DNA from 3 places in the Pantoea sp. SYBGC1 genome. Region 1 is predicted to be linked to each of the others. Evidence: predicted binding sites of a transcription regulator. Region 1 holds the regulator's gene; each other region holds the start of a gene.
The links. Region 1 encodes PurR, which represses purine synthesis genes. Its sites were predicted from a motif close to CANGCAAACGTTTGCNTG; they were not measured.
Positions count from the first base shown of each region.

Region 1 (5,552 bases):
AAATTGAGCTGATTGAAAACAAGCATGCCGGCAATGGTCTTGGTAACTGATGCCTGACGCCAGCCCGCAAATTTGCGGGCTGGTTTTTCTCATCTGCTGCACCCTCCCGCCTTTTTTGCCATAATGCGCGCTGCCCTTTTCACTGCTATGAGATCCTGATGTCTGAATCGAACGCCCAGAACGCCCTTAACCAACGCTTTCGCGGCTTTTATCCGGTAGTTATTGATGTTGAAACCGCCGGTTTTAATGCGCAGACTGATGCACTGCTGGAGATTGCCGCCACGACCCTGAAAATGGATGAGGATGGCTGGCTGCAGCGTGACGAAACCCTGCATTTCCACATCGAACCCTTTGCAGGTGCCCTTCTTCATCCTGAAGCGCTGGCGTTTACCGGTATCGATCCTGCAAACCCGCTGCGCGGCGCAGTGAGCGAATATGAAGCGCTGCACGCCATCTTTAAACAGGTGCGCAAAGGGCTCAAAGAGAGCGGCTGCAACCGGGCGATTATCGTGGCGCATAATGCCAACTTTGATCACAGCTTTGTCACGGCGGCGGCTGAGCGTGCCAGCCTGAAGCGCAACCCCTTCCATCCGTTTGCCACCTTTGATACGGCAGCGCTGAGCGGGCTGGTACTGGGACAGACGGTGCTGGCGAAAGCGTGCAAGGCGGCAGGTATCGATTTTGACAGCACGCAGGCGCACTCGGCGCTCTATGATACAGAGCAGACGGCAATGCTGTTTTGCGAGCTGGTAAACCGCTGGAAGCGTTTAGGTGGCTGGCCGCTGGCGCTGAATGACGCTGAAGCAGAGAGCGAAGCCGCAGGCGAAAGCGCGGCAGAGTAAGAGAATAAAAAAGGCCGGCGCTGCGCCGGCCTTTTGATTTATTCCGCTTCTTTGTGCTTCTCAGCGGTTTCTTTGATCAGCGGCTGAAGTTCACCGCGCTGGAACATTTCAACGATGATATCGCAGCCGCCGACCAGCTCACCATCCACCCACAGCTGCGGGAAGGTTGGCCAGTTAGCGTATTTTGGCAGTTCAGCACGGATATCAGGATTCTGCAGGATATCGACATACGCGAAGCGTTCGCCACAGGCAGAGAGCGCCTGAACAGCCTGAGCTGAGAAGCCGCAGCTTGGCAGTTTTGGCGATCCTTTCATATACAGCAGGATCGGGTTTTCTGCGATCTGGCGCTGAATTTTTTCAACAGTACTCATTTTTGCCTTCCTTAATTCTTCACTTCGTGTTTGTTTATTGTAGCGACTTCATCCCGCGACTGAAATCGGGAATTTGCCTCGTTGCGGCATGAATCGCCATGTTTGTTAAGTTTGCCGCCACGGGCGTATGACGAAGTGTGTATTAATACACGATTAGCAATAAATATGCTGCGTTAACCGCCTGAAACCGCTCATTTTTGCTGCACAGCCCTTGTGTTGATGGATTTAATAAAAAAGACCTTACCTTTTGTAAAAAAAGTGGATTAGAATCAATCCGGCGCTGATCGCTGATCAGAATTTTCTAATATTGCCGCGGTCTGCTTCTGCAGCCTGCCGAACCTGTAACCGGACTATGCGTTTACTGATTACGCTTTTCATACTGGCTTTTGCTCAGCTGTTTTTTAACGTGGCCGCTGCTTCACCGCACAAGCCGGTTAACGCCAGCCTGCAGAAAGCGGAGAAAAAGAGTGCGCGCGACGATGAACGCCGCAAACGACGTCCGGTTAAAACCTCGGCTAAAAAAACACGCGTCACGCCCGTACAAAAAGTTAAATCGAAAAAAAGCCTGCACGCAGAACCGCCTGTGACTTCCCGTACCGCCCGTAAAAAAGCGCCCGCCCTCTCTGCCAGCAAAAAATATGGTCATCAGCGTACCAGCCGGAAAACAGCGGCAGCGGAAGAGAGTAATGATGCGCTGACCGGTATCAGGCTCAGCAAATCCCACCGCCTGCGCTATCAGAAGGCGCGTGAAACCGCCATGACTAAACTTATGGGCCAGCTGGGCAAACCTTATCAGTGGGGTGGCACCTCTCCGCTTACCGGATTCGACTGCAGTGGCCTGGTCTGGTACGCCTATAAAGATCTGGTCCGTTTCAAGCTGCCGCGCACGGCCAATGAAATGTATCATCTGCGCGATGCCGCTCCCATCAAGCGCGAAATGCTGGAGAAAGGCGATCTGGTGTTTTTCCGCATCAATAATCGCGGCACAGCCGATCATGTTGGCGTTTATCTGGGTAACGGCAAATTTATTCAGTCGCCGCGTACCGGCAAAGATATCCAGATCAGCGCGCTGGGTGAAGATTACTGGCAGAAGCACTATGTTGGCGCACGCCGCATGATGACGCCTAAAACCATTCGTTAGCAGTTGCGCAACATGCCGCGCGCGTCCCGGCCTGACTACACGCCAGTTGTCGGACTCTAAATATTTTCATCTGACCGCAGGTAAAAATCTCGTTTTATGCCCCTTGCCTTGCTAGAATCGCCGCCTTTCGTTGCGCAACACCTTTTGCGCACGCTGCTGTCATTATCTGTTGCGGTTAATTACTCGCCCTGAATCAGCCATTTTTACGCTGGAATGAGGCAGAAAACCCTGCGCAGACGCAAACGTTTAACACTATACTTATCATAAAGTTGCGATAGGTTTAAGAGGTCCATTTTCATGGCAACAATTAAAGATGTGGCAAAACGCGCTGGCGTATCAACGACCACGGTTTCGCACGTCATCAATAAAACGCGCTTTGTCGCTGAAGAGACGCGTAATGCCGTGTGGGAGGCGATTAAAGCGCTGCACTATTCTCCCAGCGCCGTGGCGCGCAGCCTGAAGGTTAATCACACTAAAACACTGGGGTTGCTGGCAACGTCCAGTGAAGCCCCCTACTTTGCTGAAATCATCGAAGCAATTGAAAATCACTGCTTCGCTCAGGGCTACACGCTGATTCTGGGCAACGCGCACAATGACCTGCAAAAGCAGCGCGCCTATCTGTCGATGATGGCGCAAAAGCGGGTAGATGGCCTGCTGGTGATGTGCTCTGAGTATCCGGACGATCTGCTTCAGATGCTGGAAGAGAATCGCAATATTCCGATGGTGGTCATGGACTGGGGCGCTTCCCGCGGTGATTTTACCGATACCGTGCAGGATAATGCCTTTCAGGGCGGCTACCTGGCCGGTCGTTACCTGATCGAGCGCGGTCATCGCGATATTGGCGCTATCCCGGGCCAGCTGGAGCGCAATACCGGCGGCGGACGGCACGCCGGCTTCCTGCAGGCGATGCAAGAGGCGGGGATCGCGGTGCGTGCGGAGTGGATCGTGCAGGGCGATTTTGAACCTGAGTCGGGTTATCAGGCGATGCAGCAGATCCTGAGCCAGAAGCAGCGTCCTACCGCTGTGTTCTGCGGCGGCGACATCATGGCAATGGGCGCGATCTGCGCCGCCGATGAGATGGGCCTGCGCGTTCCGCAGGATATTTCGGTGATCGGCTATGACAATGTGCGCAACGCCCGCTACTTTACGCCGGCGCTGACGACAGTGCATCAGCCCAAAGCTCAGCTGGGTGAAAAAGCGCTGGAGATGCTGCTGGACCGCATTACCAGTAAACGCGAAGAGCCGCAAACGATTGAAGTTCAGCCCAGCCTGATTGAGCGTCGCTCGGTCGGGGATGGTCCGTTTCGCGACTATCGCCGCTAAGCGCGGCGCTCGCTGAGCCACTCATGATTTAGCGTCTCAGCATCTCCCAGGTATTCCAGCAGCCAGGCCAGCGCCGGCGACGCCCGCTGCCCGGCCCAGCTGACGCAGCAGGGACTCTCCGGAAAAGGCTGCGGCAATATCAGCTCCACCAGCGCGCCGCTATCCAGTAGCGGCCGCGCCAGGTGTCCCGGGATCATCCCTACGCACAGGCCAGCCTGCAGGCAGTCGATTCCGGTTTCCCACTCCGGCACCACCAGCCGGCGCTGATTATCCAGCGTCCACGTCATACGGCGCGGTAGCGCGCGCGACGTATCTTCCAGCACCAGCGACGGCCAGGCGCGCAGCGCCTCTTCGTCAGGATGCGCGCTCTGCGCCAGTGGGTGATCCGGACTGACCACGCAGCGCCAGTTAAGGGCGCCCATATCCTGAAAAGCAAAGCGTCCGCCAACCGGGATCGCCTGCGTGGCACCAATGGCTACGTCAACCCGGCCATCAGCCAGCGCATCCCATACGCCGTTAAACACTTCATAGCTGATGATCAGCTCCATATCGGGAAAGTGGCGATAGAAATCTTTCACCAGCTGGCGCGTGCGCTGCGGCTTGACGATACAATCAACGGCAATAGTGAGCTGGCCGCGCCAGCCGTTGGCCAGCTGCTGACACTGCCGTCGCGTCGCCAGCATTTTTTTGATAACAGAGCGGCCTTCACGCACAAAATGCTCGCCGGCTGGCGTCAGAACCACTTCCCGATGCTGGCGTTCAAACAGCTCCACGGCCAGCCAGCTCTCCAGCTGCCTGATGGTATAGCTGATAGCAGAAGGCACGCGGTGCAGCTCCTGCGCTGCCGCGCTGAAACTGCCGGTGCGGGCGACGGCGTCCGCCACCTCAAGCGCATATTCAGACCACATATTTTTGCCTTCAAAAAATTTAACAGCACTCTGCAAATATTAGCGTTTCACAAAGCTGACTGCACCCTTTTACACTCCTCCGCGTTTCCCTGCCGAATGAGAAAAATAGTGATGTCATCTAAAGGATTTCTGCCCTATCTGGCGCTGCTGAGCATGCTCGGCTTTCTCGCCACGGATATGTATCTGCCCGCATTCAGCGATATGCAGCGTGATTTTGCCACCGCTCCGGGTGTTATCAGCGCCAGCCTGAGCCTGTTTCTGGCGGGCTTTGCCTGTGCGCAGGTGGGCTGGGGACTCCTCTCTGACCGAATTGGCCGCAAACCGGTTTTACTGGCGGGCCTCTCAATATTTGCCCTGAGCTGTCTGGCCATGCTGTGGGCCGACAACGTCTGGCTGATGCTGGCACTGCGCTTTATTCAGGCTGTGGGCGTCTGTGCCGCCGCCGTGAGCTGGCAGGCGCTGGTTATCGATCGCTACCCTAAAGCGCAGGCCAATAAAGTGTTTGCCACTATTATGCCGCTGGTGGCGCTCTCTCCTGCTCTGGCTCCGCTGCTGGGTGCCTGGCTGATGAGTCATTTTCACTGGCGCACTATTTTCCTGGTGCTGACGCTGATTACGCTGGTGCTGCTGGCAGGTACCCTCAGACTTCGTTCGCCGCGTATCTCTCAGGCGGCGCGCGGCGATCAGCCTGGCTGGCTGACGCTGCTCGCTACCCGCGCCTACAGTGGCAATGTGCTGATTTACTCCGCCTGCTCTGCCAGCTTCTTTGCCTGGCTGACGGGCTCCCCCTTTATTCTGGCGGCCGCAGGCTTAACCCCGGCCGATATCGGGCTCAGCTATGTGCCGCAGACGATGGCTTTCCTGATTGGCGGTTTTGGCTGTCGTGCGCTGCTTAATCGCTTTCAGGGCGCGCAGCTGCTGCCGTGGCTGCTGCTGATTTACAGCCTGAGCATTCTGAGCCTCTTTG
Region 1 is NZ_JBXUNM010000001.1:342,762-348,313, reverse strand. It holds gene gloA (lactoylglutathione lyase) at 1-50, shown strand, start outside; gene rnt (ribonuclease T) at 159-842, shown strand; gene AC2CF9_RS01675 (Grx4 family monothiol glutaredoxin) at 881-1,213, opposite strand; gene AC2CF9_RS01670 (C40 family peptidase) at 1,566-2,354, shown strand; gene purR (HTH-type transcriptional repressor PurR) at 2,652-3,677, shown strand; gene punR (DNA-binding transcriptional activator PunR) at 3,674-4,585, opposite strand; gene punC (purine nucleoside transporter PunC) at 4,694-5,552, shown strand, end outside.

Region 2 (5,552 bases), 780 kb from region 1:
AATGCCGGAGAGCGTTTTCATTGAGCACGGCAGGATCACCATACCCAGCGTTTTAAATGAGCCGGAAGAGATGCTTGCCCCGATATCCCGCACGTCATGCACCACGCTGGCAAGCGCCTGCACATCCCGCACGCTGTAGTCCGTTTCCAGCGCCAGCGTCTGGCGCGCTGCCGGGCTCATCACCAGATGGGTTTCCACCTCCGGCACCGATTGCAGCACCTGCAGCAGCCGCACGCCGTAGATTGCGCCGCTGGCGCCGGAAATACCCACGATGAGACGTTTCATAACTCTGCCTTACTCTGTTCAGAATCGGCAATGATAGCCTGCTACAGGCAAAATTGCGCTGGCGCCCGGTGAAAAAGCGCAAAACAGACGGGGCAGGCTTGCGCCTGCCCCGTCGGGAGTGCCGGATAACAGCTCAGTCAGCCTTCGTTATGGATCTCCAGCCCTTCCACTTCGTTCTGACGCTGCAGCGCTTTGGCATCGTCGTTACGCAGCGACTGCAGATACTCCAGGTATTGCTGGTCCACATCTTTGGTGACGTAAACGCCGTTAAAAACGGAGCACTCAAACTGCTCAATGTCCGGATTCTCTTCGCGTACCGCTTCAATCAGATCGTTCAGATCCTGGAAGATCAGCGCATCCGCCTTAATCAGCTTGCGAATCTCCTCCACCTCACGGCCATGGGCAATCAGCTCGGTGGCGCTTGGCATGTCGATGCCATAGACGTTCGGAAAACGGATCTCTGGTGCAGCTGAGGCGAGGTAAACCCGCTTAGCGCCCGCCTCGCGCGCCATCTCGATAATCTGTTCAGAAGTCGTACCGCGCACGATAGAGTCATCCACCAGCAGCACGTTTTTATCACGGAACTCTGCACGATTGGCGTTGAGTTTGCGGCGTACGGCGCTGCGGCGCAGATGCTGGCCCGGCATAATAAAGGTGCGGCCCACATAGCGGTTTTTCACAAATCCCTGACGGTAGGGCTTGTTCAGAATGCGCGCAATCTCCAGTGCAGTATCGGTGGAGGTTTCCGGAATCGGAATCACCACGTCGATATCGAGATCTTCCCACTCCCGGGCAATTTTTTCACCGAGCTTGGTGCCCATGCGCACGCGCGCGCTGTAGACGGAAATCTTATCCAGGAAAGAGTCCGGGCGGGCAAAATAGACATATTCAAACAGGCAGGGATTGCTTTTCGGATCCTCTGCACACTGGCGGGTCGAAAGCTGACCCTGTTCAGTGATATAGACCGCTTCACCCGGCGCAACGTCACGAATGAACTCAAACCCCAGCGTATCCAGCGCCACGCTCTCCGAGGCAACCATATACTCTGTGCGGCCATCCTGCATAGCGCGCTTGCCGAGCACCAGCGGACGAATACCGTTGGGATCGCGAAACGCCACCATACCGTGTCCGATAATCATCGCCACCACGGCGTAAGCGCCACGCACCTGCTGATGCACTGCCGCTACCGCGGCAAAAATGGTTTCCGCATCGAGCGGATAGTGCTGAAAGCGATCCAGCTCCTGCGCAAAAATGTTGAGCAGGATCTCTGAATCGGAGGTGGTATTAACGTGACGGCGACCGGTCTCAAACAGCTGTTTGCGCAGCTCATGCGCATTGGTGAGATTGCCGTTATGCGCCAGCGTAATACCGTAAGGGGAGTTAACGTAAAACGGCTGCGCTTCAGAGGCGCTGGAGCTGCCGGCGGTAGGGTAACGCACGTGGCCGATACCGATATTGCCCTGCAAACGCTGCATGTGACGCGCTTCAAACACGTCGCTGACCAGACCATTTGCTTTGCGCAGGCGGAAGCAGTTCAGCGCATCGATAGTACAAATGCCGGCGGCATCCTGTCCGCGGTGCTGCAGCACCGTTAACGCGTCATAGATCGACTGGTTTACTGGCATAAAACCGGTGATACCAACAATACCGCACATATTGTCATTTCCTCATTAGCCGCACTCCCGATGGTGTCACCGGGGTAAAAAACTTGACGTGCTTTTCAGGTAATCAAAAAACCACCTGATGATATAACTGAACTGGGGAATGAGCTGAGACTGTTGCCAGTCCGGGCTTTTTGAAAAGCCGGTGAATGTATCAAGGAAGAAAAGAATGGCGGAAACAATCAGCACGCCACGCAACGCCCCGAAACAGACCCCCAACACCCTGTCGGTTCCCGACAAGCCGGTTTTCTCAACCAGCGAGCCGATCACATAGTTCACGATGGCACCCACAATCAGGGTGGCAACGAATAACACCGCAATTGCGATGCCGTTGCGAACCAGTTCGTCGTTAAAACCTGTAAACCAGACTGCCAGGTAGGCGTAGTAATGACTGGCGACAAAAAACGCGCATCCCCAGGTAACAAGAGATAAGGCTTCCCGGACAAACCCGCGAATCAGGCTGACCAGAGCCGAAAAACCAACTACCGCAATAATGACGTAATCAATCCAGATCATGAACGCTTCCAGTACAGTGCTTCGCACCCCTGCATCCAGTTCGGGGCGCATTCTAACAGAAAAAGAAAACGTTTGCGTAGCCTTTTCCCGTTCGCGGTGATGAAAAAGGGCGAGGAAAAATAATTCCTTCGCCCGTTACTATCAGCAATATTTAACTAGCTGATTTTAATGTTAATTAACGGCTTCAATCCGGCATTCACGCGCTATAAGCCACGCCTGTTACTGCTATCGGCGTGGCTTATCAGCCTCTCAGCGCACGCTATAGGGTTTCACCACGCCGCCCAGTCCGGAAACGCTCTGCAGCTCGCTCAGCGAACTCTGCAGCTTCGCTTTAGAGGCGTCAGGTCCGACGTAGATACGGGTAATTTGTCCCTGTACCGGCGATGACGGCACGGTAAAGGCGCGGTAGCCAGAGAGCCGCAGCTTCGCCACAATCTCGTCCACTTTCGCAGCGTTCTTCAGTGCGCCAAGCTGTACCACATACGCCTGCCCGGCCGGCGCGCTGGCTGGCTTCGGCGTTTCTGCCGGCTTGCTCTGCTCCGCTGCTTTTGGCTGCTCTGCGGGTTTTGGCGTCTCCACCGGCTTCGGCTTCGGTTGCTCTGCCGGCTTCGGCCTGCTCTGCTCGGTGGTTTTAGGTTTCGTCTGCTCAGCCGCTTTCTGCTGGGTTTTGGGCTGCGTCTGCTGATGCACCGCCGGTGGCGTGACGACGCTCGGCTGGCTGTTCTGCACCGGCTGCGCGCTGCCGCTGACGGCCGGATTTTGCGCGGCCTGAGTGGTCGCTGACTGCTGCGCAGCACCGGCGCCTTCCGGCGGCTGCGACGGCAGCGGCTGCGTGACCGGCGGCACCATTTCGCTATCCTGCTGATCGTCAGGCTTCGGCACCAGCGGAATCGCTGCAAACTCTTCCTTGTAATGCTTTTTCTTACCGTCCAGCAGGCCCGGCAGCACAATGACGCCAATCGCCACCAGGATCACCGTGCCCACTAACCGATTTTGAAACTTACTCGCCACTGCCGTTCTCCGCTGCCATCGATTCCATAACCTGTGCTACGGTGTGAAATGACCCACACACCAGAATCACATCCTGCTGACTGGCCTGCGCACGCGCCGCCCGCCACGCCGCATCGACGCTGTCATATGCCGTCCCGCTCTCCAGATGCGTAAGCAGCTCCTCTGCTGATGCGCCACGCGGACCTGCCAGCGGCGCGCAGTACCAGTGCGTCACCTGCGGCGCCAGCGCAGCGAGCGTACCGGCAATATCTTTGTCGTGCAGCATACCCGCTACCGCATGAACCGTTCCGCCCGCGGGCAGCGCCGCCAGGCGCGACGCCAGCCAGGCAGCGGCGTGCGGGTTGTGCGCAACGTCCAGAATCACCTGCGGCGCATGGCTTATGGTCTGGAAACGCCCTGCCAGTACCGCCTGCGGCAGATGCGCGCGGATAATGGCGTCAGGCACCTGCAGACCCGACACGCGTAACGCAGCCAGCGCCGTGGCCGCATTCGGCAGCGGCACCTGCGGCAGCGGCAGATCGCGCAGATCACCCTGCGCATCCTGCAGCATCCAGCTATCACTACCGCCCTGCCACTGCCAGTCGCGATTGACCTGATGCAGCACGGCACCGGTCTCTGCGGCCACCGCAGCGATGCTTGCCGGCATCTCCGCTTCGCCCACCACGGCAGGTTTACCGGCGCGGAAAATACCCGCTTTTTCCCGCCCGATACTCTCGCGGTCGGGGCCAAGCCAGTCTGTGTGATCGAGTGCGATACTGGTGATCACCGCCACATCGCTGGCAACAATGTTGGTGGCATCAAGACGGCCACCCAGTCCGACTTCGAGGATCACCACGTCAAGATTCGCCTGGCGGAACAGATTAAGCGCAGAGAGCGTGCCAAATTCAAAATAGGTGAGCGAGGTATCACCACGCCCCGCCTCAATTTCAGCAAAGCTGGCGCTGTGCTGCGCCTCCGGCAGCTCCGCGCCCTGCACGCGCACGCGCTCGGTGTAGCGTACCAGATGCGGCGAACTGTAGACGCCCGTGCGGTAGCCTGCTGCCATCAGCAGCGTTTCCAGGGTGCGGCAGGTGGTGCCTTTGCCGTTGGTGCCGGCGACGGTAAAGATAAAGGGAGCGGGTTTCAGCAGGTCAAGCTGCGCGGCAACGCGCTGAATACGATCCAGACCCAGTTCAATCGCCTGTGAGTGAAGATGCTCAAGATAGTGAAGCCACGTGGCCAGCGGCGACGTGCCCTGAGGAGGCTGATGCGTGTTCATGAGTCCCGTCTGTTGCGTAGTACAGCTCATCGTTCAGCGCAGCGGCGGAAAGAGGGGCCTGCGCGCGGCTGATGGCTATCAACAGGCAGAAACCGGCACGGCTGCTCACTGAAAATGGGATGTACGGAATGAAAGTAAAAAGGCGCATCGCTGCGCCTTTCGGTTGCCTGTCAGGCGTCGTTGCTTTCTGGTTCCACCGCCACCGGCGGCTCGCCATCCAGCTGCGGAGCCGGCAGGTTCATCATTTTTGCCAGCAGGCTCGCCAGCTTAAAGCGCATTTCCGGACGACGGATGATCATGTCGATCGCGCCTTTTTCAATCAGGAACTCACTGCGCTGGAAGCCCGGCGGCAGCTTTTCACGTACCGTCTGCTCAATCACGCGTGGACCGGCAAAACCGATCAGCGCTTTTGGCTCCGCCACGTTGAGATCGCCCAGCATCGCAAAGCTGGCAGAAACGCCACCCATGGTCGGGTCAGTCAGCACGGAGATATAAGGCAGACCGCGCTCCTGCATTTTCGCCAGTGCCGCACTGGTTTTTGCCATCTGCATCAGCGACTGCAGCGCTTCCTGCATACGCGCACCGCCGCTGGCCGAGAAGCAGATCAGCGGGCAGTTATCTTCCAGCGCCTGCTCTACGGCACGCACAAAGCGCGCGCCCACGACTGAGCCCATCGAGCCGCCCATAAAGGCAAACTCAAACGCCGCCGCCACAACCGGCATGCCGTGCAGCTGGCCTTTCATGACGATCAGCGCATCTTTTTCGCCGGTGTCTTTCTGGGCCGCTACCAGACGATCCTTATACTTTTTGGAGTCGCGGAA
Region 2 is NZ_JBXUNM010000001.1:1,125,885-1,131,436, forward strand. It holds gene AC2CF9_RS05195 (UbiX family flavin prenyltransferase) at 1-285, opposite strand, end outside; gene purF (amidophosphoribosyltransferase) at 423-1,940, opposite strand; gene cvpA (colicin V production protein) at 1,977-2,462, opposite strand; gene dedD (cell division protein DedD) at 2,712-3,473, opposite strand; gene folC (bifunctional tetrahydrofolate synthase/dihydrofolate synthase) at 3,463-4,731, opposite strand; gene accD (acetyl-CoA carboxylase, carboxyltransferase subunit beta) at 4,902-5,552, opposite strand, start outside.
Region 2: a site for PurR is predicted at 2,524-2,541, ahead of cvpA (colicin V production protein). Genes of this name have one in related genera too.

Region 3 (5,552 bases), 250 kb from region 1:
CGCTGTCAGGTATTTTAGTGGTGCCGCTCTATATTCAGAATCTGGGGATGGAGGCGTATGGCCTGGTTGGCTTCTTTTCTATATTACTGACCTGGCTGCAGCTGCTGGATGCGGGCGTCTCCACCACGCTGATGCGTGAAGCGGCGCGCTATCGCGCTAATCAGGCGGAATTTGTCTGGTTTCCGGCGCTGTTTACCACCCTGACGCGCTTTTTCCTGTTTTCAACGCTGGTGCTGGTGGTGCTGGGCTGGCTGGCAACGCCCTGGATAGCGACACACTGGCTGGATGCGCGTCATCTGCCGGCCGGCGATGTGGTTATCGCCGTGGCAATTATGGTGATCACCGCGGCCATTCGCTGGCGTACCAGTCCCTATCGCAGCGTGATTATCGGCTTTGAACATCAGGTCTGGCTGAATGGCGTTAACCTGACTATTACCACGCTGCGCACCTTTGGTGCGGTACTGGTGATCCAGCTCTTCGCCAACGCCGTGCTGACATTCTTTATCTGGCAGCTGCTGGTCTCCATCGCTGAGGCGGGCTGCTGCATCTGGAAGGCGTATCAGCTTATCCCGCGCGCCGCGCGCAAAGAGAAGCGCAGCGACCTGAAAGAGGTGCTGAGGCCTTTTATTCGCTTTGCGCTGAGCGCCGCGTTCTCCAGCGCAATCTGGACGTTTATCTCGCAGATTGACCGTCTGGTGCTGTCTAAAACTCTGCCGCTGAGCGAGTACGGATCCTTTACCGTCGTGGCAACGGCGGCGACCGGTATCCTGCTGCTTAGCAGCCCGATTATGCAGGCGATTGTGCCACGCATGACCGGTATGAAAACCCGGCAACAGGGCGATGCGGAATCTCTGCGTCTCTACCGTTACACCACGCAGGCGGTCGCCATTTTTATGGCACCGCTCAGTATCACCATCGCCTGCTATTCGGGTCCGCTGCTCTGGGCATGGACGCAAAAAACGCAGATCGTCGATGAGATGGCTTTTGTCCTGACGCTTTACGCCTTAGGCAGCGGAATTCAGGCGATCTGTGGCTTGCTCTATCACCTGCAGTACGTGAATGGCAACCTTAAACTCCATATGCAGGGCTTTACCCTGTTTGCCATTCTGCTGGTGCCGCTTAACATCTGGTGTGCGATTCACTACGGCGCGCTGGGAACCGGCTGGCTGTGGCTGGCGCAGAACATTTTCTATCTGGTTGGCTGGGCATGGCTTGTACACCGTCGTTTTGCGCCGGGTATTCACTTCAGCTGGCTGACGCGCGACGTGGCGCTAATCTGGGCAGTATCGGGCCTGATTGCCGGCCTGAGCACGCTGCTGCCTATTGAATGGAATCAGAATCGCTGGATTAATCTGCTCTGGCTGGCATTGATTGGTGCCGTAAATCTCGGTGTCTGCTGTCTGCTGCATAGCCTGGTGCTGAAGCGCCTGCGCCGTACCCCCGTTGTTAATGCTGAAGAAAGAGGATAAGTATGACGTCGCGCCCCGTCCCGACTATCTCGGTCATTATTCCGAACTGGAACTGCGCCCCGTGGCTGCCGGAGACGATGCAGTCGCTGCTGCAGCAGACGTCGCCGGCAGATGAGATCATTATTATTGACGACGGCTCAACGGATGAGAGCGTAAGCTGGCTTACGGCGTTCGCTGCGGCGCATCCGCAGGTCACTTTGCTGAGCGGCAACCGCGGCGGCGTCAGCGCAGCGCGGATGAAAGGGCTGGCGGTCGCCACCGGCGATTTCCTCTATTTTATGGATGCCGATGACTTTATCTCCGCCACTCTCTTTGCCGATTTCCGGCGCGCGCAGGCGCAGCATACCGGACTTGAGCTGTTCTGCTTCGGCGCAAAAATGTTTTTCGACGTCCCGGAACCGCAGCGCCACTATCAGACGATTCATCAGCGTCACGTCAGCGGCCTTTTCTCCGGCGGCAGCGACAGCCTGCGCACGCTGATCCAGCATCAGTCGGCGCACCGGGTGATCTGGAGCAGCATCATTTCCCGGCAGCTGATTGAGCGGCTGGGGCTGAGTTTCCTGCCGATTCAGAATCATGAAGATGCGCCTTTTATGTTCGCACTCTATATGCAGGCGCACAGCTTCTACTGCACCGGCGAGAGCTACTACTACAAGCGCTTTATGCAGAGTTCGCTGTCGCAAAGCACCCGCGACTTCTCCTGGATAAAAAATTACTTTATCGCCCGCGACAGCAGCGAAGCGTTTTTGCGAGAGCAGCAGCTGCCGCAGGATGAGGCATTACTGGACGACTACTATCAGACCATTATGCATGGCTGCCTGGCACAGATCCGTAAACACCGCATTAAAGTACCTGCCGAGTGGCAGCCGCGGGTAAACACTCTGGTGCGGCGCGTATTACGGCATAATACCCGGCTGAAACTGCTCTGGTATTGCCCGCCGCTCTATCACGGTCTGCAGGCGTGCCGTAATCGCCTGAGTCGTTATTCATCCCGCCGTTGATCGCGATTCTGTTCTGAGGTTCGTCACTAATTTACTTTTGCGCCAGAGCACCTTACCATTCTGGCGCACGTTTTCCCGTGCACCCGCTGTTTCTTCCTTTACTGCCATTCAGGAGAGTGCATGTTATATCCCATCGTCCGGCCCGCCCTGTTTAAACTCGATCCCGAGCGCGCGCATGAACTCACTTTCCAGCAGCTGCGTTTTATCAGCGGTACGCCGCTGGAGGGGCTGATTCGGCAGTCGCTGCCGGCGCGTCCGGTAAGCTGTATGGGCCTGACATTTCCCAACGCGCTGGGTCTGGCGGCCGGGCTGGATAAAAACGCGGAGTGCATTGATGCGTTTGGCGCGATGGGGTTTGGTTTTATTGAAGTCGGGACGGTAACGCCGCGCGCGCAGCCGGGAAATGATAAACCGCGTATGTTCCGTCTGGTTGAGGCGGGCGGCATCATTAACCGCATGGGATTTAATAACCACGGAGTTGATCATCTGGTAGAGAACGTCAAAAAAGCGCGATTTAAAGGCGTGCTGGGGATCAATATTGGTAAGAATAAAGATACCCCGGTTGAGCAGGGGAAAGAGGATTACCTGATCTGCATGGAGAAGGTCTACGCCCATGCGGGTTATATTGCGATAAATATCTCTTCACCTAACACGCCTGGCCTGCGTACGCTGCAATATGGCGATGCGCTGGACGATTTGCTGGCGGCGATTAAATTAAAACAGCAGGAACTACAGCAGCGACACCTTAAATATGTCCCGGTGGCCGTAAAGATTGCGCCGGATCTGTCTGAGGAGGAATTAATCCAGGTCGCTGACAGCCTGGTGCGCCACCAGATTGATGGTGTGATTGCAACCAATACCACGCTGGATCGTACGCTGGTTAGCGGACTTAAATATGCAGATGAAGCGGGCGGCCTGAGCGGACGCCCGGTTCAGGCGCGCAGCACAGAGGTGATCCGCCGGCTGGCGCAGGAGCTGCAGGGGCGCTTACCTGTTATTGGCGCTGGTGGAATAGATTCCCTCATCGCCGCACGGGAAAAAATTGCCGCGGGCGCCACGCTGGTGCAGATATACTCCGGATTTATTTATCAGGGACCAGCTTTAATTAAAGATATCGTGACCCACCTCTAAGACATATCTCACTTTCCCCGGCCAGGGGGTTTATTTCTCCCTCTGGCTCGTTTATATTTTCCCCTGTTGTTCTATTTTTCAGCTTTTTGCTTAAAGCGATATTTTATTTTTTAGGCGCCATTTAGCGCAGCAGAATCCCACAAGGCACATCATGAAAATCAAACCCGATGACAACTGGCGCTGGTATTATGACGCCGAGCATGACCGTATGATGCTTGATTTGGCTGATGGCACACTCTTCCGCTCCCGCTTCTCCCGCAAAATGCTGACGCCCGACGCTTTTAACAGCAGCGGATTTTGCGTCGATGACGCCGCACTCTATTTTAGTTTCGACGACCGCTGTCGTGAGAGTGAATTATCCGCTCATCAGCGTGCCGAGCTGATCCTGAATGCGCTGGTGGCAAGCCGCTTCCTCAAGCCGCTGATGCCAAAAAGCTGGCACTTCATCAGCCATAAACATAGCTGGCAGCCGGTCGCAGGCGATATGGTCACGGCTACGCTGGCTGAGAGCGGTGAGCAGGCACAGCTGCTGGTGGTAGAAAGCAGTGAAAACGCGGCGCTCTGTCTGGTGGCGCAGCCGGCGCTGAGCATGGCGGGAAAAAGCATGCAGCTTGGCGACGCGATCAAAATCATGAACGATCGCCTGCAGCCGCTGCAGCTGGCGACCTGGTACGCGCGCGCGGTTTAGCATTATGCTCCGTAAACCCCCGCCCAATCGGGCGGGGATATAAGCGCGGTAACATATAAAAGCGGCCGGGCTGACCGCGTTAGCCCACGGAGCGACTGTAAACCCTAAAGCCGCGTAATGCGGCTTAGGTAGGTTGCGTTGAAGTGGGAATCCTCGCCCTTTAGGGCGGGGAGCAGTCAACCCAGCTCAATGTCACTGGCCGGAATACAGCTGCAGCTCAGAATAGTGCCGTCAGCGCGTACGGCGCTCTGCTTTAACGGCCTGACGGTGCCGCCAACCAGCGTAACTTTACAGCTGCCGCACAGCCCGGCCCGGCAGGAGTAGGGAATACGAAACCCGGCCATCTCCAGCTGCTCCAGTAATACCTGCTGATTATCTCCCTCAAAACGCCGGCCCTGACAGGTAATGGTGACGCTGGCAGGCGCGCCTGTCTCTGCTGTCAGTGGAGTTTCAGTCTTGCCGGCACCATAGACGCGTGGGGTATGGCGTTCCAGAATCGTCACGCTGTCGCCGCTGCGGATCAGCCCGCTGTTCAGGGCTATCAGATTGAGGCCAAAATCGATATCACCGCTGCCATCCTGCGCGTTGCGAAAGCCCTGCAACGTAGTCAGCGGCTCCCCCGCCGGATGTTTCTCTCCGTTTTCCGTTCCGATAGTGGTAAATATGCAGCGGCTGCACGGTTTCGGCACGACAAACTCAACGTCACCGATTTGCAGCCGCTTCCAGCTATCTTCATCCCAGGCGGGGGCACCGCTGACCACCAGGTTAGGGCGAAACTGCTCCACGCGTACGCCAGCCGGGCAGCGCTGCTGCAGATCCTGCATTGACGCCATATTGATCAGCAGAAACGGATAGCCGTCGGCAAAGCCGAGCGGTACGGCGTCAAAACGCTTTACGCGTCGCGTCGGCGTCTCACCTGTCCAGCGCAGCTGTACCGGGCGCGGAAAATAGTCGCTCAGCCAGCGGTTAATCGCTTCCGGCGCGATGCGGGCAGTAAAGGTGTTGCCCCAGACAACGGTTTCGCTCTCTTCTGCCGCAAAGTCGGCGTAGCGGATCAGCGCCTGCTGACCGTCCGGCGCGTTAATCAGCAGGCCATCCGGCAGCACAACCGGCGTAAAACGCACCAGCTGCGGAAACTGCCGGGCGGTGATGAATGTCCCGTCTGGCTCGGTGATCATAAAGATGCGATCAAACGCCAGACCGCTCTGCAGTACCTGTGCATGCGACTGCTGCAGGCCGCGCATCGATTTGACCGGGTGAATA
Region 3 is NZ_JBXUNM010000001.1:88,528-94,079, forward strand. It holds gene AC2CF9_RS00380 (lipopolysaccharide biosynthesis protein) at 1-1,469, shown strand, start outside; gene AC2CF9_RS00385 (glycosyltransferase family 2 protein) at 1,472-2,470, shown strand; gene pyrD (quinone-dependent dihydroorotate dehydrogenase) at 2,591-3,601, shown strand; gene AC2CF9_RS00395 (cell division protein ZapC) at 3,753-4,289, shown strand; gene AC2CF9_RS00400 (YcbX family protein) at 4,466-5,552, opposite strand, start outside.
Region 3: a site for PurR is predicted at 2,531-2,548, ahead of pyrD (quinone-dependent dihydroorotate dehydrogenase). Genes of this name have one in related genera too.